DNA from 3 places in the Pseudomonas sp. HP_14 genome. Region 2 is predicted to be linked to each of the others. Evidence: riboswitches for the same ligand, from Rfam matches in the RefSeq annotation. Region 2 holds a riboswitch; each other region holds the start of a gene.
The links. Region 2 has a riboswitch for cobalamin ahead of ACYASS_RS22275 (TonB-dependent receptor). Riboswitches for the same ligand answer to the same signal wherever they lie in the genome.
Positions count from the first base shown of each region.

Region 1: linked by a shared signal. The riboswitch ahead of ACYASS_RS07610 (ABC transporter substrate-binding protein) and the one ahead of ACYASS_RS22275 (TonB-dependent receptor) in region 2 are both predicted to bind cobalamin.
Region 3: linked by a shared signal. The riboswitch ahead of cobW (cobalamin biosynthesis protein CobW) and the one ahead of ACYASS_RS22275 (TonB-dependent receptor) in region 2 are both predicted to bind cobalamin.

Region 1 is NZ_JBTOQI010000008.1:130-10,160, forward strand. It holds gene ACYASS_RS07590 (LysE family translocator) at 1-585, opposite strand, end outside; gene ACYASS_RS07595 (hypothetical protein) at 722-997, opposite strand; gene pcsA (phosphatidylcholine synthase) at 1,220-1,939, opposite strand; cobalamin riboswitch at 2,205-2,400, shown strand; gene ACYASS_RS07605 (hypothetical protein) at 2,396-2,587, opposite strand; gene ACYASS_RS07610 (ABC transporter substrate-binding protein) at 2,586-3,611, shown strand; gene ACYASS_RS07615 (FecCD family ABC transporter permease) at 3,608-4,651, shown strand; gene ACYASS_RS07620 (ABC transporter ATP-binding protein) at 4,648-5,445, shown strand; gene ACYASS_RS07625 (GNAT family N-acetyltransferase) at 5,495-6,049, opposite strand; gene ACYASS_RS07630 (DUF979 domain-containing protein) at 6,305-7,255, opposite strand; gene ACYASS_RS07635 (DUF969 domain-containing protein) at 7,252-7,986, opposite strand; gene ACYASS_RS07640 (OprD family porin) at 8,166-9,401, opposite strand; gene ACYASS_RS07645 (LysR family transcriptional regulator) at 9,737-10,031, shown strand, end outside.
Region 2 is NZ_JBTOQI010000043.1:98,873-108,903, reverse strand. It holds gene ACYASS_RS22285 (response regulator) at 1-476, shown strand, start outside; gene ACYASS_RS22280 (PAS domain-containing protein) at 536-3,214, opposite strand; cobalamin riboswitch at 3,567-3,771, shown strand; gene ACYASS_RS22275 (TonB-dependent receptor) at 3,879-6,029, shown strand; gene ACYASS_RS22270 (GNAT family N-acetyltransferase) at 6,151-6,657, shown strand; gene ACYASS_RS22265 (sugar porter family MFS transporter) at 7,013-8,446, shown strand; gene ACYASS_RS22260 (sugar transporter) at 8,568-9,776, shown strand; gene ACYASS_RS22255 (sensor domain-containing protein) at 9,725-10,031, opposite strand, start outside.
Region 3 is NZ_JBTOQI010000014.1:25,707-35,737, reverse strand. It holds gene ACYASS_RS12360 (vWA domain-containing protein) at 1-649, opposite strand, end outside; gene ACYASS_RS12355 (ATP-binding protein) at 652-1,668, opposite strand; gene cobN (cobaltochelatase subunit CobN) at 1,689-5,450, opposite strand; gene cobW (cobalamin biosynthesis protein CobW) at 5,454-6,518, opposite strand; cobalamin riboswitch at 6,644-6,870, opposite strand; cobalamin riboswitch at 6,928-7,154, shown strand; gene ACYASS_RS12340 (CbtB domain-containing protein) at 7,253-7,438, shown strand; gene ACYASS_RS12335 (CbtA family protein) at 7,450-8,160, shown strand; gene ACYASS_RS12330 (cobalamin biosynthesis protein) at 8,135-8,569, shown strand; gene cobM (precorrin-4 C(11)-methyltransferase) at 8,603-9,349, shown strand; gene nfuA (Fe-S biogenesis protein NfuA) at 9,541-10,031, opposite strand, start outside.

The DNA.
Region 1 (10,031 bases), on a different contig from region 2:
CAACGAAACCACCAGCAGTACTGCCATTACCCCGTTAAACAACCGCAACCAGAACGGATCACGCAGCGCGTTACGCAGCAGGCTGCCAAACCCTGCCCAGACACCGACGCTTGGCAGGTTGATCAGCGCAAATACCGCCGAGATGATCACAACATTGGTGAAGTACCCCTGCAACGGTGTGTAGGTACTGATCGCGCCCACAGCCATGACCCAAGCCTTGGGATTAACCCACTGAAACAGGGCAGCCTGCATGAAGGTCTGTGGTTTGCTCTCTGCGCCCGAAGCATCCGAGGCCGGACCTGAAGTGGCGATCTTCCACGCCAGATACAACAAATAGGCAGCGCCGACGTAACGCAGGATGGTGTACAGCAGCGGATAAGTCTGAAAAGCAGCGCCCAGTCCAAGACCGACCGCCAGTACCAGGCTGAAAAACCCGCAACTGATCCCCAACATATGCGGCACAGTCCGGCTGAATCCGAAATTCACCCCCGAGGCCAGCAGCATCATGTTGTTAGGACCGGGCGTGATGGACGTGACAAAGGCGAACAACGCAAAAGCGAGCAGCAGGTCAAGGGAGAACGGCATGGAGCGATCCAGACATCTAAAGGGCAGGCCTTCACCCTATCGAATCGGCAACCAGAAACACACGAACAGTCAGACGAAAATACAACCGGTACAGTTTTGAACGAAAACAGTTTCGTCCATCACTGTACTTAAACCATCAACCTTGGCGATCCTGACTAGCCTGTACGTTCTCAGCGCTGATCTCGCCGCGATTATCGAAGTCGCGCACGGCTTGCATTTGCGGCTCGGCCAACAGTTTTGCTTTGGCGACCTGATACTCATCAAAGGAAAGACCACGGCGATTCAAATCTTCCAGGGCCAACTGATGAGTTTCCTCGGCAGTGTAAGGACGCAGTTCAACGGCGTGGTGAGTGGAGCAACCGGAGACAACTGCAACGGTCAACAACAGGGCAAAAGCGTAAATGCGGTTCATGAGAGCCTCCGGGATCGGGTTCATTTCGGGAATGAACAAAGGTTACGCCCGGCGGCGTTTACGCAGAAATCACTGCTCTTGATAGTCGGTATTGGGTGGGGAGAATCGTTGGAAATCCATTGCCTGCTGAACCGATATCGCGAGCAAGCTCGGCTCCTACAGGTTTAGCGCGATCCTGTAGGAGCCGAGCTTGCTCGCGATGAAGGCTGTGCGGCTAGCCCATCAAGCCCGCCACTTACCCCAATACTCCAGCGACGTCCGCCACAGGCAGATGCCGATGAAGTAAGCCGACATCGTGAACCACACCCCCATCACCACAGGCCCGTTGTGCGGATGATTGATGATCAGCAAGGCGCTGGTGATCAGCCATACGGTGGTCACCAGGATATTCAACGGCATGAAACGACGCACCCGGAAAGGATGCAGGAACTTCATGCGCGTCACGGTCAGCAATGCCAGACCGATAATCGTCAGGAAGGTCACCCACGGGGTCGGCTGAATGATGTACAGGCACAATGCGACCACATTCCACGCTGCCGGGAAGCCCTGAAAGTAATTGTCCTTGCTCTTCATCTCCAGATTGCAGAAACAGAAAAGCGATGAAATCAGAATGATCGCCGTGCTCAGCAGCAGCGTATAAGGCGGCAGCGGGATATAGCTGTAAATGAACAGCGCCGGGATAAACACGTAAGTGAGGTAATCAATCACCAGGTCCAGCACCGAACCGTCAAAACCCGGTAGCACCGACTGCACATTGAATTTGCGCGCCAGCGAGCCATCCACGCCGTCCACTGCCAGCGCCAGCCCCAGCCACAACAGGCAGGCCTTGGCCTGATTATCGAACAGGGCAATGGTCGCAAGGAATGCGATGACCACGCCGGTGGCGGTAAAACCGTGGGCACCCCAGGCTTTCAGCCAGGCCACTCGTTGAGTCGATATCACAGGAAAATGTCTCCAGAAGATGTAGCGGACCAGTGTAGGCGTGGCCAAGGGCTGTTTCTGTCTTTTATTACCAGCCGTGACAAACCGGGAACAGCGTATAGATTGCACTATCGACCGGCCATCAGGCGAGAAGGTTCACCCGTGCGCGGTGATTACTCCCGACCCGTTGCCGTTTGCATCATGCGCTGCCCCGCCCAAACGTACGATAAAAAAATATCCGAGGGCGACCGGCGCAGTAAAAATCCCCACTCTTTTGAGCATATCCATTACCATGCCGCCCGTCGGTTTCCAAACGGGATTAATAGGGAATCCGTGATGCCCCCGAGGCATCAACCGGAACTGCCCCCGCAACTGTAGGTGCTGAGCCCTGCTCCATCAATGCCACTGGGTCATCACCCGGGAAGGCCGGAGCGCGGCGATGAAGCGCCAGTCAGGAGACCTGCCGACATCAGGGCGTCACTGCATCGAATGCATGTGGCTCCTGGCAACTGACCCACCGGCGGGGTGTCCGGGGAGTACATCCGTCAGAACGGTGGCAGCGCCGTGACTGATCAACCCCTGCCGAACCATCAACAGCAGCGGTCGTGATGTGTATCCAGCCAGAACACCATCGTGCGGATAACCGTTCGAATGGAGATCGTTTTTCATGTCTTTACCTCGTTTTGCTGTAGTGCTCGCTGGCCTGGGTTTCTCTGCGCTGAGCCTGGCTGCCAGCCCCGCCCTCAGTACCCACTACCCGCTTACCCTCGACAACTGCGGCGTGCCGCTGACCTTCGCCAAGGCTCCCGGCAAAGCCGTGACCATTGGCCAGTCTGCGACCGAGATCCTCTACTCCCTTGGACTGGCCGACAAAGTGGTCGGGACCTCGCTGTGGTTCAACAATGTGCTGCCACAGTTCGAACAACAGAACGCAAAAATCCCGCGTCTGGCCGATAACGATCCAAGCTTCGAAGCCGTGATCAACAAGCGCCCTGAACTGGTTGCCGTCCAGTTTGAATGGATGGTCGGTCCACAGGGCGTGGTCGGTACTCGCCAGCAGTTCAGCGAAATGAAAATCCCGACCTACCTCATGCCATCAGACTGCGAAGGCAAGGACAACCTGGTCGGTGCCGATGGCACGCGTCTGCGCCCATTCTCGATCGACAGCCTGTACAAGACCGTCGACCAACTGGCACAGATCTTTGATGTCCAGGCTCGTGGCAACGAATTGAACACCGAACTGCAAGCACGTCTTGCCAAGGCTCAGGCCAGCGTCAAAGGCAAACACCTGAAAGACGCCTCGGCCGTCTTCTGGTTCTCCAGCGCAGACCTGAACGTCGATCCTTATGTCGCCGGACGCAAAGGCATCCCGGCATTCATGATGGACACCCTGGGCCTACGCAACATCGTGCAGTCCGATGAAGAATGGCCAACTGTAGGATGGGAAACCATCGCCAAGGCCAACCCGACCATTCTGGTTCTGGCACGGATGGACCGTCGCCGCTTCCCGGCTGATGACTTCCAGAAAAAACTGGAATTCCTCAAGTCCGACCCGGTCACTCGAAACATGGACGCCGTGAAGCACAACCGCATCGTGATTCTTGATGCCCAGGCCATGGAAGCGACCATTCGCACCTTCAACGGTATCGATGAACTGGCAGGCGCCATCGACAAGTTTGACCTGCACCCATGACAGCGCAGTTCGCCAGTCGCCTGTTACGCAAGATCTGCCTGCACGGCGCCTGGGTGCTCGTGGTGTTGATAGCGGCGATCATTGCCGGTATTGCCATTGGTGAAACACCGATCAGCCTGTCGCTGGTGTTTCAGGTACTGGCCAACAAACTGTGGGGCGCCGGTTTCGTACTGGACCCGATCGACGAAGGCATCGTCTGGAATTACCGGCTGACCCGCGCCCTGGTTGCCGCAGCGTGCGGTGCCGGGCTGGCGATCTCGGGTGTGGTCCTGCAGTCACTGTTGCGCAACCCGCTGGCCGATCCTTACCTGTTGGGCATTTCCGCAGGGGCCTCGACCGGCGCGGTGCTGGTGGCAATCATCGGTATCGGCGCAGGTGCCATTTCCTTGTCGGCGGGCGCATTTGTAGGCGCCATGGCGGCTTTTGCGCTGGTCGCCCTGCTCGCTCGCAGCACCGGCGCAGTCAGTGGCAGCGGGCAGATCATCCTGGCAGGCATCGCCGGTTCACAACTGTTCAACGCCCTGACCTCTTTTCTGATTACCAAGTCGGCCAACTCCGAGCAGGCGCGGGGCATCATGTTCTGGCTGCTGGGCAACCTCAGCGGTGTGCGCTGGCAATCGGTCACTCTGGCAGTGCCGGTGGTGTTGATCGGCCTGGCGGTCTGCCTGTGGCACCGTCGCTCGCTGGACGCCTTCATGTTCGGCAGTGACTCTGCGGCTGCGTTGGGCATCCCGGTGCGTCGGGTCCAGGTGATATTGATTGCCACCGTGGCACTGGTGACAGCAGTGATGGTGTCGCTGGTCGGTTCTATCGGTTTCGTCGGCTTAGTGGTGCCTCATGCAGCGCGCCTGCTGGTCGGTGTGCGCCACGGACGACTGATCCCGATCAGTGCGCTGGCCGGAGCGGTATTCCTGATTGCCGCCGACGTTCTGTCTCGCACGGCAATCAAGGGCCAGGTATTACCGGTCGGAGTGATTACTGCCCTGATCGGCGCGCCGGTCTTCGCCGTGATCCTGATAAAAGCCAAGGGGGGCCGATGAGCAATCCGAAGCAGCCGATCGCCGACATCGACCGCAACGTACTGTCCTGCAGCGGCCTCAACTGGTCGATCAAAGGGGTACCCATTGTCCGCGATGTCGCGTTGCAGCTACGACGTGGTGAAACCCTTGGATTGATCGGCCCCAACGGTTCAGGGAAGTCCAGCCTGTTGAAGCTGCTTTCAGGGATCCAGATCCCCGCCAGTGGCGAGATTCACCTTAACGGTGTTGCCCTTGCCGACATGAAGCGTCGCGATGTCGCGCAGATGATTGCGGTTGTCGAACAGCAAGCTGAAACGTCCGATGCGATCACCGTGCTGGATGCTGTAGAGCTGGGTCGTACGCCATGGCTTTCCGCGCTGGAGCCATGGTCAGCCACAGACAATGACATCGTTCAGCAGGCGCTGCGCGACGTGGACATGGCCGACAAGCCCAAGCGTGCCTGGCATAGCTTGTCGGGGGGCGAACGGCAACGCGTGCACATCGCCCGCGCGCTGGCCCAGCGTCCACAAATCCTGTTGCTGGATGAACCCACCAACCACCTGGATATTCAGCATCAACTGAGCATCCTGGGTCTGGTGAGGTCACTGCCGGTTACCACCCTGATTGCCTTGCACGACCTCAATCAAGCCCTGGCGTGTGATCGTCTGGCGGTCATGGACAAAGGCGAGCTGATCGCCATTGGCGTACCGTCCGAAGTGCTGACCTGCGAACTGTTGCGCGAGACCTTCGGCGTGGAGGCGCACTACCTCACAGACCCGTACGACGGCACGCAGATATTGCGCTTCAGGTCATAACCCTTGTGGGAGCAGAGCTTGCTCGCGATAAAGCCGGGCACAACTCACTTTAGATCGCGGTGCCCGTCCTGGCACCGTAAGGGATCTCGCACCGGCCTTGAACCTGGACCAACCCGAATTCCATATGCGTCGTCTGCCAGACCGGATCGCTTTCCACATCCACAACCCTGAAACCCTGCCGCTCCCAGAAGCCAATCGCACCCGGTAGAAACGGATGGGTGTGCAGGTAAAGCACGTCGATGCCCTGCTGTCGGGCGCACGCTTCAAGCGCCAGATAGATCGTGGTCGCCAACCCTGAACGGCGAAACTCCGGGATCACGAACAACCGGACGATTTCCACTACTGTGCGTTGCCCGTAATCCAGTTGAGGGAATCGACCGTCGTATGGCAAATAACCGATTGCCGCGACGATTTCCCCATCGCGGCGCGCGACCAGAAAACGGCCACCACCCTCCTCGCTGTACACTTCGGCAAACTGTGCAAGGTCCGCGGGGATTACTGTCGGGTCAAGCATCGGGAAGATCTGCGCGCGGGCACGCAGGACGAATTCCACCGCAGAGGGGATGTCTTCAGGTTGTACAGAAACAATGTCTACAGCGGACATGTTCAGCGCTCGGTCACCGAATGGACGACCATCCTAATACAGCCCGCAAACACAACGCCAAGGGCCTGTTCCAGACACAGCGCTGTCGCACAGCAAACATTGGATCTGTAGGAGTTCACCGAGGTTACGAGGCCAGCGATGGCGGTTTTTCTGACACTCCGCTATCTCTGGCCTCGTAACCTCGGTGAGCTCCTACAGGACAGGGTTCAATCTGGAAGACTGCGGCACGAGGCCTGTGCTACGGGCATTCGCTTATTACATCAGGAAGTACAGCAACAGGATGTTGACCAGCAGCAACGGCAGTGCAGTAGGAATCTGCGCCTTGATCACCGCGTACTTGTCCGGCAATTCAAGCAGCGCCGCCGGGACGATATTGAAGTTTGCCGCCATGGGCGTCATCAAGGTCCCGCAATAACCGGAGAACATGCCAATCGCGGCAATCACCGCCGGGTTACCGCCGTACATGCCGATCAGCACCGGAACACCAATGCCGCCGGTCATGACCGGGAACGCCGCGAAGCCGTTACCCATGACGATGGTGAACAAAGCCATACCCAACACATAAACCGACACAGCCACCAGCTTGAAGTCGAGGTTGATGTAGTTGGTTGCCAGGTGCGCCACCGCTTTGCCGACACCCGCGTCGTTGAACAGCAGCCCCAGCATCGCCAGCATTTGCGGCAAGACCAGCGCCCAGCCCAAGGCCTCGGTCAAACGACGGGACTCACGCATCGCTTGCACCGGCGTGTCACGTGTCAGCCAGCAAGCCAGCGCCAGAGCAATCAGACAGCCCAGCCCCAGTGAAACAAAGGTGCTGTTGGCCGGATCAAGCAGGGGTACGCCGCCAATCTTGATGTTCTTCAGGAACACCGCACCGATCACCGTCACCAGAGGAATCGCCAACGCGGGGATGAACAGCTTGCTGCCCAGACGCCCTGCACTGGCACGACGCTCTTTGTCCGGCAACTCGCCATGCTTGCCGAAACCGACGCCGCCAAAACCGGCGATGGCCGCCATGACCAGAACACCGATACCCACCAGCACCGGCGGCAGCCGCTCACCGACCAGAAACGCGATGGCGAACAACCCCCAGAACAGCCCGGTACTCCAGCGCTTGGGGTTGGTGCGATCGGTGAAGGTCAGCACCGAGGTAATCGCCAGAATGACACCGGCCAGCCAATACAGGTATTGAATGGAAATGATCATGACAAGCTCTCCTGCGAAGTAGCAGCCGGGGCGGATGGCGTCACAGGTTGCAACTCACGATTCAGGCGACGATCGAAACGGCTCAAATGGATCGAGTGAATGATGAAGGCACAGATCGCAGTCGGTATCCCCCACAACGCGATATGGATCGGCTCGACATCAACTCCGGAACCCAGCAGGAAGGTATGCATCAGGGCGATAGCACCAAACGCGACAAATATATCTTCGCCGAAAAACAGCCCCACGTTGTCAGTCGCTGCGCACAACGCCAACAGCTTGACCCGTAGCGCTTCAGGCAACTTGCCGAAACGCGCCTCGGCAGCGCCCTCAGCCATGGGCGCCAGCAACGGACGAACCATTTGCGGGTGCCCGCCCAGGCTGGTCAACCCGACCGCTGCTGCGGTTTCACGAATGAACAGATAGCCAATCAACAGCCGCCCCACCGTGGCACTTTTGAAGCGGGCAATGAAGTTCTGGGAATGCAGACGCAGGCCATGACGCTCCAGCAGGCCAATCACCGCCAACGGCAGCAAAATGATCAGCGGCAATGTACGAGTCTTGATGAACCCGGTGCCGATGGTTGCCAGGATCGTTTCCAGCGGCATGCTCGCAGCAAAACCGGTGGCGATAGCCGCCAGCGCGACGACCAGCATCGGATTGAAGCGCAGCACAAAGCCAATGATGATGACCAGCACGCCTAATAGCGGCCAGAGGTTGATAGCGGTTTGCATGATTGGAATCTCGTTATTGTGATGATGTAAAAAGGCTTGTTACGTTGAACGCGGCAACTCTGAACTGCCCCGGTATCCATGGCACCGCGCTGTCTCGCGGCAAACATTGGACCTGTAGGGGCTGGGTTCATCCATTTGCTCAGGCTGCTCTGAACGCAGCAATCAGGCCAACTTCGGCCCTACCAGAGCGGCATGGTGTAGCTGACGATCAGGCGGTTCTCATCCAGGTCGTTGCCGAAATTGGAACGAACGGTTGCGTTACGCCATTTGAGCCCCAGATTTTTCAAGGTACCACTCTGGAACACGTAACCCACGTCGGTGTTGCGCTCCCACTCCTTGCCCTCCCCACCCGCCGCACGCTCGACGTTGTCACCCGACACATAACGCGTCATGAACGTCAGGCCAGGCAAGCCCACACTTGCGAAGTCGTAGTCATAGCGGGCCTGCCACGAACGCTCGTCAATGTTGGCGAAATCGCCGACCTGGATGAAGTTGACCAGAAACGGATCGCTGCCAGAGATGTAAGGGAAAGGATCGTCGCCACTCATGCGCTGATAGCCGATACCGAACGCGTGAGCCTTGAGTTTATAGGTGAACATCGAACCCAACGCGCGGTTATCGATGTCGCGAAAGCTACCGTCTTCACTGCTTTTCGAATAACGCAGGTCAGTCTTCAAGCTCTGCCCTTCGCCCATCGGCAGGACATGCACCAGGCCGCCGTAATACTGCTTGTAGATGTTTTCAAGCTGACCATAGTGGGCACTGATCGCCAGTTGTGGCGTGACTTGATATTCACCACCACCAAAGTTGAAATCATTGCTCACGCCACCGATACGGTTGGCGGTCATCTCAGTGAAGTCCGTAGAGTTATTGGCCTTGATACGGTCGATATGGCCGCCGGTAAACTTGAAGTTATCCAGATCCTGCGATGTCACCATCGCACCCCGAAAAGTCTGCGGCAGCAAACGGCTGTCGTTGGAGGAAACCATGGGGCTGCGAAAAAACAGCGTGCCGGCCTTCAGTTCAGTCCTGGATATCTTCGCCTTGGCGGTCAGACCCAGCTTTGAATATTCATCCTGAGAACCACCTGATGACTGATCCGCAGGCAGCAAACCACTGCCCGCCGTACTATCACCGGAATCCAGTTTGTAGCCGACCATACCCAGCGCATCCAGACCGAAGCCCACGGTTCCCGGGGTATAGCCTGACTGCAGACGCACAATGAAACCCTGCGCCCACTCTTCTGCCTTGTCCCTGGCGCCGGTCTGCCGGAAATCCCGGTTGAAGTAGAAATTACGTGCCTCCAGCTCCCCTTTGCTGTCAGCAAAGAAATCAGCGTTAGCCCCGGCCCCAAACCCCAGGGTCGTACCGCCTAACAATATTGCGCACAGATATTTTTGATTGTTGTAGCTCATTGAAAACGATCTCCATGAGCGCACAGCGGTAATTGACCGACTGCTGGCAGAGCGCAGTTATTGGTTAGGTGCAGTGGGCGCAGTCCACTGCAATGAAGGTTTGACACAGCCCGGTGAAGAGCACCACGCTGGCGACCTTTCTCGTTCCGGGGCAATCTTTCGGCAGCCCGACCGCTCACGTCCAACGGGAAAAAACCGCTATACCCCATAAGAATTTCTTTATCGTCGCTGGCATATAACCTGCACTTTCAGGGCACTTTCCTGACACCCTGCACACGGTTTTCATGCAACGTGCAGCACTTGTCAGTCCTTACGCGCCTCAAGGAATCGACCCGGTGAACCTCAAATTTCTGGAAACCTTCGTCTGGGTAGCGCGCCTCAAAAGTTTCCGGCTGACAGCGGAAAAACTGTTCAGCACCCAGGCCTCTATCTCCAGCCGTATCGCGGCGCTGGAAGAGGAAATGGGGGTTCGCCTGTTCGTGCGGGATTCAAAGGGTGTGTCGCTGACGTCCGAAGGTTTGCGCGTACTGGAATACGCCGAGCACATCATGGACACCATGCAAAGCATGAAGGCAGCGATCAAAGACCCACGCCAGGTCCGTGGCCGGATCCGCATCGGCGCAATGGATA
Region 2 (10,031 bases):
ATCTTCGTATCCTGCTGATTGACGATCAGCGCACCAATATAGAACTCATGGAGCAGTTGCTGGCTCGTGAAGGGCTGCTCAATGTGTTGAGCACCACACAGCCCACTCACACACTGGAGCTGTTCAATAGTTTTGAGCCGGATCTGGTTATCCTCGACCTGCACATGCCCGAATTCGATGGCTTCGCGGTGCTCGAACAACTGGGTCGGCGCATTTCACCTCATGAGTATCTGCCCATTCTGGTGCTGACCGCAGATGCCACCCGAGGCACCCGGATCCGCGCCTTGGCCCTGGGGGCTCGGGATTTCATCAGCAAACCCCTGGACGCCCTGGAAACCATGCTCCGGGTCTGGAATCTGCTGGAAACCCGCGTGCTCTACAAAAGCCTGCGTCAGCTGCTGCCAGCCGAACAGATTGAGCTTCTACAGCAGCGGCGCGGCGTGAATCTGCAAGAGACCAAAAGCATATCCCTGTAGGAGCTGCCGAAGGCTGCGATGCGCTCATCCTGATACACCGCTATCGCGACCGTTGGCAGCTACAGGTTAATGACTGGCGGTATCTGCCGCATACTGATCTCGTTGCGCAGCAGCCTGGCCAACGCTTCTACGGAATAGGGCTTCTGCAGAAAGGTAAAACCCTGTGAGTTCCCCTGTGCCAACGCGGGACTATAGCCGCTGGTCAGGACAATCGGGAGCGTTGGATAGAGCCTTTGAATTTCAAGGGCCAGCTCCACCCCGTTCATGCCCGGCATGACAACATCGGAAAATACTGCCTGAAAAGCGTCGGCTCGCTGCGCCAAAACCTCCAGAGCCTCCACACCACTCTTGGCCCAGTGAATGTCGTACCCCAGCTCTCTCAACGTCTGACTGGAAAACTCGCCAATTTCAAGGTTGTCCTCAACCACCAGCAGACGAGCACCTTCGCCACTGCTTTGCAGCTCCGGCTCCATCGCAGCATATTCGGCACCCGGTATCGCAACGGATCTAGGCAGGTAGAGAGTAAACGTACTGCCCTCGCCCAACCGACTGGCGACCAACACCTCGCCACCCGACTGTTTGGCAAAACCGAACACCTGAGAAAGCCCCAGCCCGGTGCCTTTACCGACGTCCTTGGTCGTAAAAAACGGGTCGAAGATACGATCAATCTGTTCCGGGTCGATGCCTGAGCCGCTGTCGATCAATGACACGGCAACATAATCGCCAACCACTGCGGCATGGGTGCGGCGAGCAGGAATTTGCCCGACAGGCTCAACACAAATCCTCAAGGTCCCCTCGCCATTCATGGCATCACGGGCATTGACCGCCATATTGATCAGCGCGGTATCGAACTGACCAGCGTCAGCGTTGATGTAGCAAGGCTGGGCAGGAAGCTCGATCAGCGTTTTTATCCGGGCTCCGGTCAATGAACCAATCATCTCGCCAATAGCCCGGACACTTTTGCCGACTTCAAAGACTTCCGGGCGCAAGGTTTGCTGGCGAGAAAACGCCAGCAACTGCCCAGTCAACTTGCTGGCCCGATCGACCGCATTGGAAATCGCGTCGATGTAACGTCGACGTCGCTCTTCATCCAGATTGCGCTTGAGCAGGTCTGTAGAGGCTTTGACCACCGTCAGCAGGTTGTTGAAGTCATGAGCCACACCACCGGTCAATTGCCCCACGGCTTCCATCTTCTGCGACTGACGCAATGCAGCTTCTGTGCGGCGTAGTGCTTCGGCGGCCTCCCGCTCAACCTGAACGTCGCGTCCCACGGCATGGATATAGGATTGATCCGGCACAGCGGTCCAGGCGATCCAGCGATACGAGCCGTCTTTGTGCAAATAGCGATTTTCGAAACTGGAGACACTGATGCCCTGCGACAATTCCGCCGCGGCAGAGGCAGTGGTCAAATCATCATCCGGGTGCAGAAGCTCCAGAAACGACTTGCCCAGCAACTCATCAGGACTCCAGCCAAGCACCTGAGTCCAGGCTGGATTGACCGCCACGATGTCGCCGCTGAATTCGGCAATCAGCATCAAGTCGGTGGACAACCGCCAGATGCGATCGCGGTCCTGAGTACGGGCTTCGACCCTCTCCTCCAGCGTAGCGTTGAGCGTACGCAGGTCTTCTTCAGCGGCGCGGGTTGCCGTGATGTCTCGGGAAATGCAGAGGATTTTTTCTACGGCCCCCGCCTCATCAAACATCGGCGTAACCTGCACATCCCACCATTTGGGGGTGCCCAGATAGGTGTTGGCAAAACCCTGGAAACGACCGGGGACGCCTGTTCTGGCGGCGACAATGGCAGCCTGAGCGTCGATATGCCCTTGATCCTGCCAGAAGTCCGGCCACGGGCAGCCTTGCACGTCGTTGAAGTTACTGATTTCCATGACGCGCATGCCGCCTTCACTCATGAAGGTAAGCTTGCCATCCAGGTCGATCACCTTGATGCAATCGTTGCTGCTGGCCAGCACCCGGCTATTGAACTCCTCGGTATTGCGCAAAGAAGACTCAATTCGCCGGGCCTCGGTGACATCCTTGAACAGCATCGCAATGCGGTTGTGCTCGGCCCCCTGGACTTTGTAGGCGTAGATTTCATACCAGCGCCCGCCAAGCGCAACCGCAGGCGCGTCAAAGCCAACTGACTCGCCACTCAACACCACGCTCGCATACACCTCAAACCAACGTGCAGGCTGGCCGTCTGCGATGTCCCGCATACTCTGGCCAATCTGCTGTTTGAGTTCTGTCATGTTGTCGAACGCGGCGTTGACCTCGATCAAATGGCAGGCCGTCAGCAGGTTATGGGTGTAGGTGACTTCAAATACGCCAAAGCCGATATCGATGTCACTGAACAGCGCACGATAACGTTCGTCGCTGGACTTCAGTTGCTGACCAAGGCGCACGGAGTGGGTGGTTTCAACCGTATGGCACAGAACACCCAATATGGACTCTTCATGCTCGTCGTACACCGGCGAAAATGAAAAGGTCCACCAGGTCTGCTCTTCAACCCCATAGCGGGCCATGCTGATCGGATGATTTTCATAGCGACTGGATTCGCCGCCAAAGGCCCTCTCTATCATGGGCCGCACCTGCTCCCAGGCGTCTGCCCACAGCGTGGTGATGCTCTGCCCCACGGCAACGTCAAGACGGGGGCCGAGAATGGGCCGATAGGCATCGTTGAAGAAGAAGTGCAGATCCGGCCCCCACACCAGATAAAGGCTTTCCGGGGAACTGAGCATCATGCTCAACGTCGAGCGAATGGGTGCGGGCCAATCTGACATAGGCCCAAGAGAGGTCGCGGACCAATCGAAAGCTCTGATTGCTGCGCCTGTTTCGCCGCCTGGAAGGGAGCGTGAAACCGGGCTGTTTAAAGGGTTCATGGCCATTTACTAATTGCTGGGGCGTCACTGGACGAAGATGATCGGCCGCATCAGCGGAGGAATGTGCTGAGTTTGGAGGGATGGCGAACAAGTGGCAACCACCGCACAGCGATTATCCATGCGTTGCCATGTCGCACACGAATGGACCCTGAGGACATCACAACGTTCTCTACCTCGCGGTGCGGCCGATTGACGTGACCGTTCATCGGTGGTCAGATGCGCGCCAGTTTCAGGTGTCTCATGCCGCCGAGCATGAGGTGAAACGGGAAGCCGGTGCGTCATTTCGATGATCAGTCCGGCGCTGCCCCCGCAACGGTAAGCGAGCGAAGCATTCGACAAACCACTGTGCTCCGGCATGGGAAGGTGAATGTTTCATGACCCTCGCAAGCCCGGAGACCGGCCTGGAACTTCGTTTTGGCAAACCCGCGGTGGGCGGGCGCAGGCCGGTTTCCGTGGGCTTTTGCGCCCGCGATTCCTCATGCGTTATTCCCCCGGGATCCATTCATTCCTCATTGGCTGGAATCGTATGTCCCGCAACTTCCTGTTTCAAACCCTGGCGAGTCAATCGCTGCGCATCACGCTGTTCCCTTGCTTCGCCATTTCGCCTGCGGCCTTTGCCGCTGACGACACTGTGATCGCCCTGCCGTCAATGGCAATCATCGATACCGCAGACAACGGCGAAACCAGTCTGGCCACTGCCCTGCCCGCCGGTTCCCGGTTGAATATCAGCGCGCTTGAAAACCCGGCCAGCCTGAGCAGTCTGGATGAGTCCGCCATCCACAACCGTAATAACCTTACTTTGCAGGACGCCGTCAGCCGCTCGCCCGGCATCACCAGCATCGCTACGCCGGGTGATGGCAACACGGCGCTTTCAGCACGCGGTTTCGCCGGACATTCTTCAGTGATGACATTGTTCGATGGCTCGCGGCTGTATACCGGGGCTGGCACCCAGACCTTCCCGGTCGACCCGTGGATGGTGGAGCGCATCGACGTTATTCGCGGCCCTGCCTCGGTGCTGTATGGCGAAGGCGCAACAGGCGCCGTGATCAATGTGATCCCCAAGAAGCCACTTGAAGGAGATGTTCGCAACACGCTGCGCCTGGGCTATGGGTCCAATGACCGCCAGCAGTCAGGGCTGGACAGCGGCGGCTCGCTGAGCGACACACTGAGCTATCGCCTGACCCTGAACCAGGAGCAAAGCAACGGCTGGGTGGATAACGGCAACTCCAGAAACCTGGCCCTCAGCGCCGCCCTGCGCTGGCAGGCAGCTGACAACCTGAGCTTCACCTTTGCCCATGAGCGTGGCGACAGCGAACCGATGAGCTACTTCGGCACGCCGCTGATCGACGGCCATTATCGCGACAGTCTGCGGAACAAAAATTACAACCTGCAAAACGCCGTGCAGCGCTACAACGATGAGTGGACCCGACTCAATACCGACTGGCAGATAACCGACAACGTCAGCGCCAGCAACCAGCTTTACTACATCAAGAGCCGTCGTCACTGGCGCAACGCCGAGACCTATAGCTGGAGTAACGCGCAAGGCCAGCTTTTGCGCGGAGACTATCTGGAGATCAAACACGATCAGGAGCAGATTGGCGATCGCCAGAGCTTCACCTTCGATCATTCACTGTTCGGGCTGGACAGCAGAACGGTGGTCGGCGCCGAGTACAACAAAATCCGCTTTGGCGTCGATAACAACTCGCCGTATACCGATGTCGGTGGAGACTACGTCGATCCATGGAACCCGGCCAACGGCTACTTTGAAAGTCAGTCGCCCACCCAACCTCTGAGCGACAGTACGACACGTACCTTCGCACTGTTTGCAGAGAACCGGCTGCAGCTGTCCGAGCGCTGGTCGCTGGTGACCGGTATACGGCGCGATCAAAATCATCTCGACCGTAACGACTTGCGCGCCAATACGCGCAGCGATCGGAGCCTCACCGGCGGCAATTGGCGCGCCGGACTGGTTTTCGCGGTGACAGATCAGCTGTCGTTGTATGGCCAGTATTCGACCAGCGAAGACGGGGTCAACAATCTGATCAGCCTTAATCCGACCCAGCAGCAAATGGACCTGACTGAAGCCAGACAGACCGAGTTCGGTCTCAAGCAGCAATTCTGGGAAGGCCACGGGGAGTGGACGCTGGCGGCTTACCACATCGTAAAAAAGAAAATGCTCACCACTGACCCGGTGACGCGTTTGGCGCAGCAGGTCGGCCAGCAATCCTCGGACGGCCTGGAGGCCTCGCTGGAACTGGCGTTAAGCCAAGGCTGGCGTGTATCAGCCAATGCCTCGGTAGTGCGTGCCGAATATGACGAATTCAATGAAACCGCTGGCGGCCAACTGGTGTCCCGGGCAGGCAACCGTCCCACCGACGTGCCTCGTCGCAGCGCCAATCTGTGGTTGAGCAAGGCGCTGACTCAAGACCTGGATGCAGGCATGGGCCTGCGCTATGTCGACGCCCGCTATGCCGATACGGCCAATACCACCAAAGTACCTGGCTACAGCGTAGTGGACGCAAACCTGGGCTGGAATGTGGTGCCGGATGTGCGTCTGGGCCTGCAGTTGAATAACCTGCTGGATCGGCGTTATGCAGCAGCACAGTACAACAGCGGCCAACAATGGCTGATGGGCCAGCCACGGTCGTTTTTCGTGACCGCGGATTACAGCTTCTGAGTAACGGGCCAATACACTGACCGCGCTGGCACGATTCGCGTGCCAGTTCTCAGTGCAAGCCCTGTGACACAAGGCTGCCGTATACTGACGGGCCGCACCCGCACTTAAGGAATGAATGCCAATGCGCGCCCCGTCTTCTGCCATCGTCCTCGAACGCTTTACTGAAGCGCACGCCGAGGGCGTTGCAGCGCTGTACAACGTCCCAGCAGTCGCCAGGCAAGTCCTGCAGATGCCTTTTCAGTCCGCTGACATCTGGCGCAAGCGACTGGACAGTAGCAATGAACGACTGGTCAGCCTTGTAGCGCTCCATGAAGGGGCCGTCGTTGGACAAGGCTCTCTTGAGCAGTTTTCCCGCATCCGCCGCAGCCATTGCGGTGCCATTGGCATGGCCGTCGCTCAGGATTGGCAGGGTCAGGGTATCGGCAAACAACTTTTAACCGCACTGCTGGATATCGCCGACAACTGGATGAAACTGCGCCGGGTCGAGCTGACTGTCTATGCGGACAATCAGGCGGCGGTAATCCTCTATGAAAAGCTGGGGTTCGAGACTGAGGGTTTGCTGCGTGATTACGCGATTCGTGACGGGCAGTTCACCGATGCGCTGACGATGGCGCGTATTCGCGGATGATGCGGTCCAAGGCACATTGTTAATGCCCAAGGACCGGCCGGGCGGCGTTCCGATTTAGCCGGGAGGCCGTCATTTATGCTGAAAGATTTGCCGCGAATCCATCAGCCATCTCCCGGCTGAAGCGGAACGCCGCCCGGCCGGTCCCTCAGGGGCGTAGCGCCACTCCCGCAAATCCCACCCGCTGAATCGATTAACCCTTCAGTGAATATGTTTCCAGTTTTTACGGAACTCGCCCGGCCTGACATCCCCTAAGCCTTCAAGCCAGCGGACTGGCAAGGCTTTGCCTCATGCACCGACGGCACCGTCGGAATATATCCGCTCACCTTCCCGGCCGCCTAACCGTTCAATCAAGGATTTGCAGTTCATGTCCTCAAACACTACGACCGCCTCCGCGCGCAACGATAACGACGGGCAACGTATGTCACCCCGCAGGATGATATTCATCTCCGTGCTTGTCGCCACCATGGGCGCCCTCGCCTTCGGGTATGACACGGGCATTATTGCCGGTGCGTTGCCGTTCATGACGCTGCCTCTGGATCAGGGTGGGCTCGGATTGAACGCCTTCACTGAGGGGCTGATCACTTCTTCGCTGATTGTCGGCGCCGCCTTCGGTTCGTTGGGCAGTGGTTACCTGTCAGACCGCTATGGACGACGCGTCACCCTGCGAGTGCTATCGCTGCTATTCATTGCCGGTGCATTGGGTACTGCAATCGCCCCTTCGATTCCGTTCATGGTCGCGGCGCGTTTCCTGTTGGGCATCGCAGTAGGTGGCGGATCGGCCACGGTACCGGTGTTCATTGCGGAAATCGCCGGTCCAAAAAAACGTGGTCGCCTGGTCAGCCGTAATGAGCTGATGATCGTCAGCGGTCAGTTGCTGGCCTATGTGCTAAGTGCCCTGATGGCTGCCTTGCTGAGTTCTTCGCACATCTGGCGCTACATGCTGGCTATTGCCATGATTCCCGGCCTGTTGCTATTGATTGGTACCTTCTTTGTTCCGCCTTCGCCACATTGGCTGGCTGCCAAAGGTCGTTTTGAGGATGCTCAAGACGTGTTGGAAAAGCTGCGTGATACGCCAGAGGAAGCGAAGCGCGAAGTCGAGGAAATGAAGGCCCAGAAGGAACATGCCCGCAAGCGCCCGCCTATCTCCGAGCTGCTGCGCCAGGGTTGGGTGATCAAGTTGCTGCTGATCGGTATTGGCCTGGGCTTCACCGCTCAGTTCACCGGCGTGAATGCCTTCATGTACTACACTCCGATCATTCTCAAAACCACGGGTATGGGCACCAACGCAGCATTGACAGCCACCATCGGTAACGGGGTGGTGTCCGTAATCGCGACCCTGCTCGGCATTTGGGCGATTGGCCGATATGGCCGCCGCCATTTGCTGATGACGGGGCTGGTCACGGTAGTTCTTGCCCAGATAGCGCTGGGTTGCGTGCTGCAGTTCATGCCGCAGAACCTGACCCAGAGCTACGCCGCCCTCGCCTGCATTCTGCTGTTCTTGCTGTTCATGCAGATGTGTATTGCACCGGTTTACTGGCTGCTCATGTCTGAACTGTTCCCGGCGCAAATCCGCGGTTTGTTGACTGGCACAGCGGTGTCCATGCAATGGCTGTTCAACGCAACAGTGGCTTTCCTGTTCCCGATAGCGCTGGACACATTGGGCAACCCTACATTCTTCGTCTTTGCAGTAATCAATGTCGGCTCTTTGCTGTTCGTGTTCTTCTGCCTGCCGGAAACCAAGGGCAAGTCACTGGAAGAGATTGAAAAACACATGAAAAAAGAGCTGTAAACGCTACTGGCCTGCTGCTCTAATCGCAGGAGCTTGCAGGCTTTATGACGCCGACTGGCTCAGACACACACGGCGGCTGCCCGGTTTCAGGGGCATTCGCCAAGACTATTTGCGAGGATTCATGAGTACGCCTGCCGACGCGCAACAGGCCAGCTGGATCAGTGTAGGCGCACTGGCAGTAGCGGCTTTCATCTTCATAACCACCGAGTTCGCCCCGGTGGGCCTGCTTTACGCCATTGGCAGCAGCTTCGACATGACGGCCGCCCAAGTGGGCCCGATGCTTACGGTTTACGCCTGGACGGTGTCGCTCATGTCGCTGCCGATGATGCTGCTGACGCGTAACGTCGAGCGACGGCTATTGCTCAAGGTTGCCATTGGCACGCTGATCGTAAGCCACATCGTGCTGAGCCTGGCCCCCAACTTCACCATGGTGGTCATTAGCCGGATCGGTATCGCCCTGGCGCATGCGGTGTTCTGGTCAGTGACTGCATCGCTTGCAGTTCGCCTGGCACCAGGGGGCAACCGTGCACGAGCACTCAGTCTGCTGGCGATGGGCGCTTCGTTGGCGATGGTTCTGGGGATTCCCATCGGCCGGGTGCTGGGCGAAAGCATGGGTTGGCGCGCAACGTTTGTGACCATCGCCGCCGTCGCTGCCCTGATCTGGATTCTGCTGACCAAGAAGCTGCCGCTGCTGCCGAGTCAAAACAGCGGCAGCCTGAAGAGCCTGCCCATTCTGTTCAAGCGACCTGCACTGGTTTCGTTGTATTGCGTCACTGCGCTGGTGGTTACGGCCAACTTCACGGCCTATACCTACATTGAAACCTTTGTGCAATCGGTCGCGGGCTTCAGCGAACAGACCACCACCTGGATGCTCTTGTTGTTCGGGCTGGCCGGTTTGATGGGGTCGATTTTCTTCAACACGCTGTACACCCGATTCGCCAACCACTTGACCGTCATGGCCATCGGTTCGCTGTGCATCTGCCTGACCTTGATGCTCTGGGCTTCATGGAGCATTTACACATTGGTCGTGGTGTTTGCGCTGTGGGGGCTGGCGATGTTGTGCTTCGGGATTCTGATGCAGTCGCAAGTGATCCAGCTGGCACCGGACGCCACCGACGTAGCGTCCGCGATGCACTCGGCCATCTACAACGTCGGCATCGGTGCCGGTGCGCTGCTGGGCAGTATCGTGGTGCATCACCTGGGCTCAGCCTGGGTCGGATTCGTCGGCGGTTTCCTCGCCCTGTGTGCGTTGGTGATCAGTCGGGTGACCAGCAAGCGTTATGGCGATTCCGAGCCATTGCCAGCGGGCTCAGTGGAAATCATGCACTGAGCCGCATCGTCACGACGCAGCTCCTTGAGCCGCTCGGTGGCAGACACCGGGTGGCCAAACAAGAAGCCCTGAAAATGTGAGCAACCTTCTGCTTCCAGTTGCAGCTGTTGTTCACGGGTTTCCACGCCTTCGGCAGTGGTCTTGATCGACAGGCTGTTGCTCATGCCGGTAATCGCCCTGATGATCGACAAGGCTTCCTGGCTTTTGCCCATGTCGCGAATGAATGACTTGTCGATCTTGATGCGATCAAACGGG
Region 3 (10,031 bases), on a different contig from region 2:
GTTGATCAATGTGCTGATAGTCGATCCCCAGACTCAACGCCATCTGTTGCGCCCTGCCCAACCGGATCGGGCCGCTTTCAATATCGATCAACAGGCCCGGACAGTTGAATACCGGCAACGCGCTTGAATCCTTCACTCGGCCATCGGTCAGGACCAACAGACGCTGCTGTTCGGCTGGATGCTGTTTGTGACGTTTATCCAGCCATTGGCGGGCAAGATCAAACGCGGCTGTCAATGGTGTCCCACCTCCAGCACCCAGCTGATCCAGCCACGGTTGCAGCGCGCTGGAGGCCTTGAGACCCTGATGCTGCCAGCGCGGCGTGTTGCCATTGGCCGTCAGCAGCGCCAAACGCACACGGCGGCGATAAGCGTCATCAAACAATTCAGCCAATAGCCCTTTGGCCTGACTCAGGGCCTGATAGCGCCTTGTGGAAGCGGACGCGTCGACGATCACCAGCCATAACTCGGTAGCCTTTTGGCTGCGAGGCTTACGGATCAGATCAGCCCGGACCTTTGGTTTCCCGCACAACAGTGTCGGCAGCCAGGCAATTGCGCCATCAGCACCACTGCGCAGAGCGCCAGTGCGGCCACCGGCAACTTTGCCTGGCCGGGGCCTGGCATCCGCCCCCGGAAAACAACGAGGACGGATGCCTAAGGCTTTTTTGGCCAGCTCGGCACTTCGCGACGTACGCCTGTAGATATTGCCTGGGCGGGCAACTCGCCCCAACTGCCCTGACCCTGATCTGTGCCTGACGCGTCTAGATGCGGCGCAGGCTGCTGCGGCGGTCGCTCCCGAGGTGACTGCTCCTGAGTTAGAGAGTCACGACGCCGGTGGCGCAAGGCAAACTCTGCGACGGCATCGATATCCTGCATTTCAATCGCAGACGCGCCACGCCAGGCCGCATGGGCGCGGGCAGCACGCAGCCAGACCAGATCAGCGCGCATGCCGTCGACGCCTGCGGCAAAACAACGCTCGGTAATAATGCTGAGAGACGTATCATCCAGCGCGATATTAACGAGCGCGATGCGTGCCTGTTCGCAGCGTTGCTTGAGTGACTGCTGCTCGCCTTCCCACTGCTGGCAAAAAGAACGCGGATCGCTATCGAAATCCAGACGCCGACGAATGATCTGCCCGCGCTCTGCGGGCAATGTTTGACCACTCAGCACCACGTTCAGGCCGAAACGGTCCAGCAACTGCGGCCGCAACTCGCCTTCTTCAGGGTTCATGGTGCCAATCAGCACGAAACGCGCCTGATGGCGATGAGAAATGCCGTCGCGCTCCACCAGATTGACGCCGCTGGCAGCGACGTCCAGCAACAGGTCGACCAGGTGATCAGCCAGTAGGTTGACTTCATCGACATACAAAACGCCGCCGTCTGCCTTGGCCAATACACCCGGAGAAAACTGCGCCCGGCCTTCGCCGAGGGCCGCGTCCAGATCAAGGGTACCGACCAGCCGCTCTTCGGTGGCCCCCAATGGCAGCGTGATGAACTGCCCGCTGGCCAGCAAGTCCGCCAAACCACGAGCCAGCGTTGATTTGGCCATTCCCCTTGGCCCCTCGATCAGTACACCACCGATCTTCGGGTCTATAGCGCTCAGGCACAGCGCCAGTTTCAGCTCATCGGCGCCCACTACGGCCGCCAGAGGGAAGTGTGGGGTATCGCTCAAGGTCATATCGCGCAACGTCATCAGCTCTCTTCTATGTCCAGCAACAGGCTTTCCAGCGCGTTACGGTAATTGCCCGGTTCCTGCCATAACCCACGCTGCTGCGCTTCAAGCATGCGCTCAGCCATATCCCGCAGGGCATCGGGGTTGTGCTGCTGAATGAATTCACGGGTCGATGGATCAAGCAGATAAGCATCGGCCAGCAGCGCATATTGGTGATCGTCGATCAGTTCGGTGGTGGCGTCGAAGGCGAACAGAAAGTCCACGGTCGCGGCCATCTCGAATGCGCCTTTATAACCATGGCGCTTAACGCCGTCGATCCATTTCGGGTTAGCGGCGCGTGAACGGATAACCCGGTTCAATTCTTCCTTGAGGGTGCGGATTTTTGGCAAATCCGGCTGGCTGTGATCGCCGTGATAGCTCGCGGTCTTCTGGCCACTCAAGCTTTCAGCTGCCGCCAGCATGCCGCCCTGAAACTGGTAGTAGTCGTTGGAGTCGAGCAAGTCGTGCTCTCGGTTGTCCTGATTCTGTACCACAGCCTGAACCTGGGACAGGCGACGGGCAAAACGCTCCCGGGCGGGCGTGCCTTCATCCGCCGCGCCATAAGCGTAGCCGCCCCAGTTCAGATAGACCTCGGCCAGGTCATCACGGCTTTGCCAGAGTCGACCGTCAATAGCGCCCTGCACACCGGCACCATACGCGCCGGGCTTGGCCCCAAAGATACGCCAGCCGGCTTGACGTGCCGCCTCGTCATCAGCAACACCGTTCTCCAGCAACGCCGCGCGCTCTTCGCGAACTTTGGCGGCCAGCGGGTTCAGATCATCTGGCTCGTCCAGTGCGGCCACGGCCTGCACCGCAGCGTCAAACAAACGAATCAGATTGGCGAAGGCGTCGCGGAAGAAGCCGGACACTCGCAGCGTCACGTCAACCCGAGGCCGGTCCAGCAAACTCAACGGCAGGATTTCAAAGTCATCGACCCGCTGACTGCCTGTTGCCCACACCGGCCGAACGCCCATCAGCGCCATGGCTTGAGCAATGTCATCACCGCCGGTGCGCATTGTGGCGGTGCCCCACACCGACAAACCCAGTTGACGTAAATGATCACCATGATCTTGTAAGTGCCTCTCCAGCAACAAATTTGCTGATTGGAAGCCGATCCGCCAAGCGGTTGTGGTGGGCAGGTTTCGCACGTCCACAGAGAAGAAGTTTCGTCCGGTAGGCAGTACGTCTATGCGACCGCGGCTGGGCGCCCCGCTAGGACCTGCCGGTACGAACCGACCGCTCAAGGCATCCAGCAATCCTTGAATCTCCGCTGGGCCACAGGCGTCAAGGCGCGGCGCTACAACTTCTTTCAGATTGTTAACTATTTCACGCAGGTCATTGTTTTCAAAGGGGATTTCATATTTCTCATTATTAACAACGTGCTCAATAAGCCAGGCTGCGTACAGCTCAAGGCGCTCACGGGTGTCGCCCGCCGTACGCCAGGGGTCGCTACTGATCGCGGCCAGCGCTGACGGCTTTTTCGCCAGCCAGGGCTGCGCAAGGTCGCAGTCCAGCGGATCGAAATTCAATTCGAACGCTTTGCTCAAGGCCCGTAACAGGCTCGATTGCGCCCCACGACCGTCGCCGCGAGGAATGCGCAGCAACGCCAACAAGGTATCTATACGCAGGCGGCCGGATGGAGATTCACCAAAAATATGCAAGCCATCGCGAATCTGTGACTCTTTCAAATCGCACAGGTACGTGTCGAGCCTCGGTAACCAGATCGCTGCATTGTCGTCTTTCAGAGAGGCATCCAGTGCCAGTTCCTGATCAATATTGGTTTCCCGGACCAGCTTGAGAATGTCCCGCTGCAGTTCCAGCGCGCGACGTGGGTCCAGCAACTGCGCTTCGTAATACTCGTCCGCGAGCAACTCCAGGTTGCGCAACGGGCCGTAGGTTTCAGCACGCGTCAGTGGCGGCATCAGGTGATCGATAATCACCGCCTGGGTCCGGCGTTTGGCCTGAGCACCCTCGCCTGGGTCGTTGACGATAAAGGGATAGATGTTCGGCATTGCACCGAGAATTGCGTCTGGCCAGCAATTCTCCGACAACCCGACGCCCTTGCCCGGCAGCCACTCCAGATTGCCGTGTTTGCCGACGTGCACCACCGCGTGGGCGCCATAGGCTTTACGCAACCAGAAATAAAACGCCAGGTAGCCATGAGGCGGCACCAGGTCCGGATCGTGATAGACGGCGCTGGCGTCCACTTGATAACCACGCGCAGGCTGGATACCGACAAAGGTCAGGCCGAATCTGATTCCGGCGACCATCATTCGTCCGCTGCGAAACATCGGGTCGTTATGAGGCGCGCCCCAGCGCGCAATGACCGCTTCACGGTTGGCCAGAGGCAAGTTTTCAAAGGCAGCGGTGTATTCGTCCAGCGCCATGCTTTGTTGGCAAGGCCGCATATCGATGCTGTCGAGATCGTTGGTGACACCGCCAAGCAACTGCTGAATCAGGTCGGTACCGGTTTCCGGCAGCTCAGCAACCGGATAGCCCTCATGCTGCATGGCACGGAGGATATTCAGCGCTGCTGCCGGGGTATCCAGACCGACCCCGTTGCCAATGCGCCCGTCGCGCGTGGGGTAATTGGCCAGAATCAACGCCACGCGTTTGTCGGCATTGGGCAGGCGTGCAAGCAGAACCCAGCGGCGTGCCAGCTCGGCGACGAAATCCATGCGCTCAGGTTGCGGGCGATAGCAGACCACATCCGATTGACTGCGCTCGCTGCGCCAGGCCAGATCCTTGAAGCTGATCGGCCGACTGATGATTCTGCCGTCCAGTTCGGGCAAGGCAATGTGCATGGCCAGATCCCGGGCACCGAGGCCTTGCTCACTGGCGCGCCAGCCCGGCTCGTTATCCTGCGCGCAAATCGCCTGAATAACCGGGATATTGCGGCGAAACGGACGCACATGCGGCGCTTCAGGACTGGACTGAGCGAACCCGGTGGTATTGAGGATCAGTTCAGCGCCGACCTCGTCCAGCCAGTCCTCGACCACCGTCATACAGCCCGCTTCCTTCAGGCTGGCTACGGCGATGGGCAAAGGGTTCAAGCCTTGCGCCTGCAGACGAGCGCAAAACACATCGATGAACGCGGTATTGGCGGCCTGCAAGTGGGAGCGATAGAACAGCAGCGCCACGACCGGTTGATTCGGCAACCATTCGGCGAACCAGCTTTCAGGGTTAGCGCTGACGCCCTGCGGATGATAAACCGCGGTGCGCGGCAAGGCCTGTGGCTCGGACCATGGATAGTCCCGACCGAGCAGGCGAGTCGCGAGGCAACGGTAGAAATCCAGCGCGTTATGCATACCGCCCTGACGCAGAAACTGCCATAACCGATGGCAGTCATCAGCGGGAGCGGTGCTGCGCTCCGTCAACTCGGGATCATGGCGGTCACACCCCGGAACCATGATCACTTGCACACCGCGTGCAGCAAGCTCCATGAGGCGCTCGACGCCATAACGCCAATAGCCGATCCCGCCGTGCAGGGAGATCAGAATCACCTTGGCGTGACGCAGGACCTCATCGAAATAAAGGTCCACTGACGCGTGGTTCTGGACCTGCATCGGGTTAGCCAGACGCAAGGTCGGATAATCCTCAGGGAGTTGCTGCGCCGCTTCGGCGAGCAACGCCAGGCTTGAATCACCGCTGCAGAGAATGACCAGCTCGGCGGGCGTTTGCCCGAGGTCGGCAATGCTGTCATCCGGTACAAAACCACCGGGCTGGGTTCTCAGCAGGTGCATGCATCAACCCGCGAGCGCAGTGCGCAGTTGAGCTTCGAGTGCGGCAGCATCAAGCTTCTGACCAATCAGGACCAATTGGGTCGCGCGTTCTTCCTCTGCGCCCCAGGCACGGTCAAAGTGCTTGTCGAAACGCGTACCGACGCCCTGAATCAACAAGCGCATCGGCTTGCCCGGAATCGCCGCGAACCCCTTGACGCGCAGAATCCCGTGTTGCACGACTAGTTGGGTCAGCGCGTCGAGCAACAGGCTTTCATCAGCTTGAGGCAACTTGATCGAGATGGAATCGAACGCGTCGTGATCGTGGTCATCATGATCATCGCCCTCGTGGTGATCGTGATGGGTCTTGCGACCATCGATGTGCTGCTCCGATTCGGCCCCCAGCCCCAACAGGACATTGATCGGCAGACGACCGCTGCTCGCTTCGATCACCTTGACCGCTGGCGGTAGTTCTTCAGACACCTCTGCACGCACCGATGCCAGACCTGCGGCGTCGATCATGTCAGCTTTGTTGAGGATTACCAGATCGGCGCTGGCCAGTTGATCAGCGAACAGTTCGTGCAACGGCGACTCGTGATCGAGGTTCGGGTCCAGCTTGCGCTGAGCGTCTACCTGATCAGGGAATGCGGCGAAGGTGCCTGCCAGTACTGCCGGGCTGTCTACCACGGTGATGACCGCATCGACCGTGCAGGCATTACGGATTTCGGGCCACTGGAAAGCTTGTACGAGCGGTTTTGGCAGAGCCAGGCCGGATGTTTCGATAAGGATGTGGTCCAGATCGCCGCGGCGCGCAACCAGTTCGCGCATCACCGGGAAAAACTCCTCCTGAACGGTGCAGCACAAGCAACCATTGGCCAGCTCATAGACACGGCCGGTCGCTTCTTCTTCGGTACAGCCAATGGTGCACTGCTTGAGGATTTCGCCGTCGATGCCCAGCTCGCCGAATTCATTGACGATCACGGCAATGCGTCGCCCTTCGGCGTTATCGAGCATGTGGCGCAGCAAGGTGGTTTTACCCGAGCCAAGAAAGCCGGTAACGATAGTGACGGGAAGTTTGGCCAGTGTTTTCATCGGATGCCCTTTGGCAATACGGCGGGCAAACAGGACGAAAACCCTGTGTGGTCACAAGTATGTAACCACAGAGATACGATTCGCCACCGGATCACCCCGCCCGGTTGTAGTGAGAATTCGTCGGGCTCAAGGCCCGAATCGAGGCAGGTCTCCTGGCTTGCGGCGCACCCCGAAGATATCCGGGCAGTCATTGCGCCTTCCCGCGTGAAGCAGTGGCTATGCAATGGCTCTGCAGTAAATCATGACCGCTTACAGTTGCGGGGGCAGCCGCGGCATCGACCGCGTTCCCGTCTTAGCTCCCTGTCGAACCCATGCCGGATCCAGCGGGAGAACCTCGAACCCGCAAGGCTACGCAGTGACCGCGGGCAGGTCAATCAACTGATTGACGTTCCACGCTGGCGCATGCTCTCCTACACGCCTTGTTACGGGTGCCCCTCACGGGGTGAAACGGGAAACCGGTGCGTTCAAGCCTTAGGGCTTGTGCAAGTCCGGCGCTGCCCCCGCAACGGTAAGCAAGTGAAGAATCAGATCCACTGTGCAAGTAACGGCATGGGAAGGCGATTCTTGCAGGTTGAGCGGCGCATAGCCGTACAGCCCCTTGCAAGCCCGGAGACCGGCCCGACATGAAATCAATAACGAACCCGCGGTGGGCGGGCGCAGTTGCACTCCCCTGGCGATCGTCAGCGGGATTTTGCTGCGCATGCCTGCTTGCCGACATACAAGAGGGAAGCGCCATGTCGATCAGTACAACCAGCCAATCCGCCAGCAGCACAGCCACCCAGAGCCAACGCCTGACCGCCGCGATCAGCGCAGCAATCCTCGGGGCCTGCCTGGTTTACTTCGCAGGCTTCTCGCACATCGAAGCGGTACACAACGCCGCTCACGACACTCGCCACAGCGCTGCCTTCCCCTGCCACTGAGACCTGACGCCATGTTCAAGCGAATTGCTCAAACGGCAGGATTCACCGGCTTGCTCGCCGCCCTGCTGCTGACCCTGCTGCAAAGCTTCTGGATCACTCCGTTGATTCTGCAGGCCGAAACCTACGAGAACGCGCCAGCCGAGCAGGTTCATGAACATGCCCACGGTGAGGCCGCACCGGCCGGACATAGTCATGACGAAGAAGCCTGGTCGCCGGAAGATGGCTGGCAGCGAATTGTTTCTACCACCGGCGGCAATCTGGTGGTTGCGGTAGGTTTCGCTTTGATGCTGGCCGCCCTGTACACCTTGAAGGCACCGGGCAAGACGTCCCAAGGCGTGTTTTGGGGGCTCGCGGGCTTTGCGGTGTTTACCCTCGCCCCGACATTGGGCCTGCCACCCGAGCTGCCGGGTACTGCCGCGGCGGACCTTAACCAGCGGCAACTATGGTGGATTGGCACGGCGGCCTCCACTGCTGTCGCCCTGGCGTTGATCGTCTTTTCCCGCAGTTGGCTGCTGAAAGCCTTGGGCGTAGCGATTCTGGTCGTGCCTCACGTGATTGGCGCACCGCAGCCCGAAGTCCACGAGAGCCTTGCTCCAGAGGCGCTGGAATCGCAATTCGTGATTGCCTCGCTGCTGACCAATGCGCTGTTCTGGGTGGCGCTGGGCCTGATCAGCACCTGGCTGTTCCGTCGCAACAATTCCGCTCTTGATCAGGCCGTCTGATCAGATAAGGCCGACCCTGGTGGTCGGCCTTGGTTGCCAGCGCGGCTGTTCTACAGGCGCATTGCTGGAACTGATCGAACGCAGCCTTGACCGTCAGAACCTGCGCATCGAAGCCATCAGCGCCCTCGCCTCCATTGACCTGAAGAGCCGCGAACCCGGCCTGTTGGAGGTGGCGAAGCAGCTTGATCTGCCTCTGCACTTCTTCTCGGCCACTCAACTGAGCGTCCATGAGTCGCAGCTCAGTCATCGATCACAGATCGCTTTCGAGCACACCGGTTGTTATGGAGTAGCAGAAAGTGCCGCCTTGGCATCGGCGAGCCAATCGGGTCCGGCCGAATTGCTCATCACTCGCCAGAAAACCTCGCAAGCCACTTTTGCCTTGGCCATTGCCCAACAGGTTAGCGGATAATCCACATTTTCCACCCTTTGACCTGGAGTCTCCATGACGGTCTTTTTCATCGGCGCAGGCCCCGGCGATCCTGAGCTGATCACAGTCAAAGGCCAGCGACTGATCCGCAGCTGCCCGGTGATCATCTACGCAGGCTCACTGGTGCCTGCCGCCGTTCTGGAAGGCCATCAGGCCGTTCAGGTGAGTAACAGTGCCGAGTTACACCTGGAACAAATCATCGCCTTGATGAAATCTGCTCATGAACAAGGCCAGGATGTGGCTCGCGTACATTCTGGTGATCCGAGCCTTTATGGCGCCATCGGTGAGCAGATCCGCCACTTGCGCGAGCTGGGCATTCCATTCGAGATCATCCCGGGCGTGACAGCCACCGCGGCTTGCGCTGCGCTGCTGGAGTCCGAACTGACCCTACCGGATATATCCCAAACGGTGATCCTGACCCGTTATGCGGACAAGACGTCGATGCCGGAAGGTGAAGCCCTGGCCGACTTGGCGCGTCACCAGGCGACCATGGCGATTCATCTGGGCGTTAATAATCTACCAAAAATCGTCGCCGAACTGACGCCGCATTACGGTCCGGACTGCCCGACTGCCGTGGTTCATCGCGCCAGTTGGCCCGATCAGGACTGGGTCACAGGCACTCTGGCGGATATCGAAGCTAAAGTTGCGGAGAAGGGATTTCGCCGGACAGCACTGATCCTGGTCGGCCGTGTGTTATCCAGTGATGCATTCAGCGAGTCATCCCTGTACCGCGCGGGGCATGCGCATTTGTTCAGGAAGTAAGAGGGCGCGCGGTAAGCACAATTAGTGTGGGAGCCGGGCTTGCCCCTAAAGTTAATCAACCTCATCGCGGGCAAGCCCGGCTCCCACAGAGTATTAGCATTCCAGCTTATAAGCGCGGGATGCTCAGGTATCCAGATCACACAAAAAACCCCGAACACGTCGGGGTTTTTTAACACGGCACAGCAAACAGCTTAGTAGTAAGCGTTTTCTTTCTGCGTGTGGTCAGTCACATCACGTACGCCATTCAGCTCGGGAATGCGCTCAAGCAGGGTGCGCTCGATGCCTTCTTTCAGCGTCACGTCAGCCTGACCGCAACCCTGGCAACCACCGCCAAACTGCAACACAGCAATATGTTGTTCCTGCTCTTCAACCACATCGATCAGGGTGACCTGACCGCCGTGGCTGGCCAGCCCCGGGTTGATCTCGGTTTGCAGGTAATAGTTGATACGGTCATTGATCGGACTGTCCGCACTGACCGTCGGCACTTTTGCGTTTGGTGCCTTGATCGTCAGTTGGCCGCCCATGCGGTCAGTCGCGTAATCGACAACGGCATCATCCAGAAATGCTTCGCTGAAACCATCAATCCAGGCGGTGAAGCTTTTCAGGCCAATGGCCTTGTCTTCTGGTTTCTCTTCGCCGGGCTTGCAGTAGGCAATGCAGGTTTCAGCGTACTGGGTGCCAG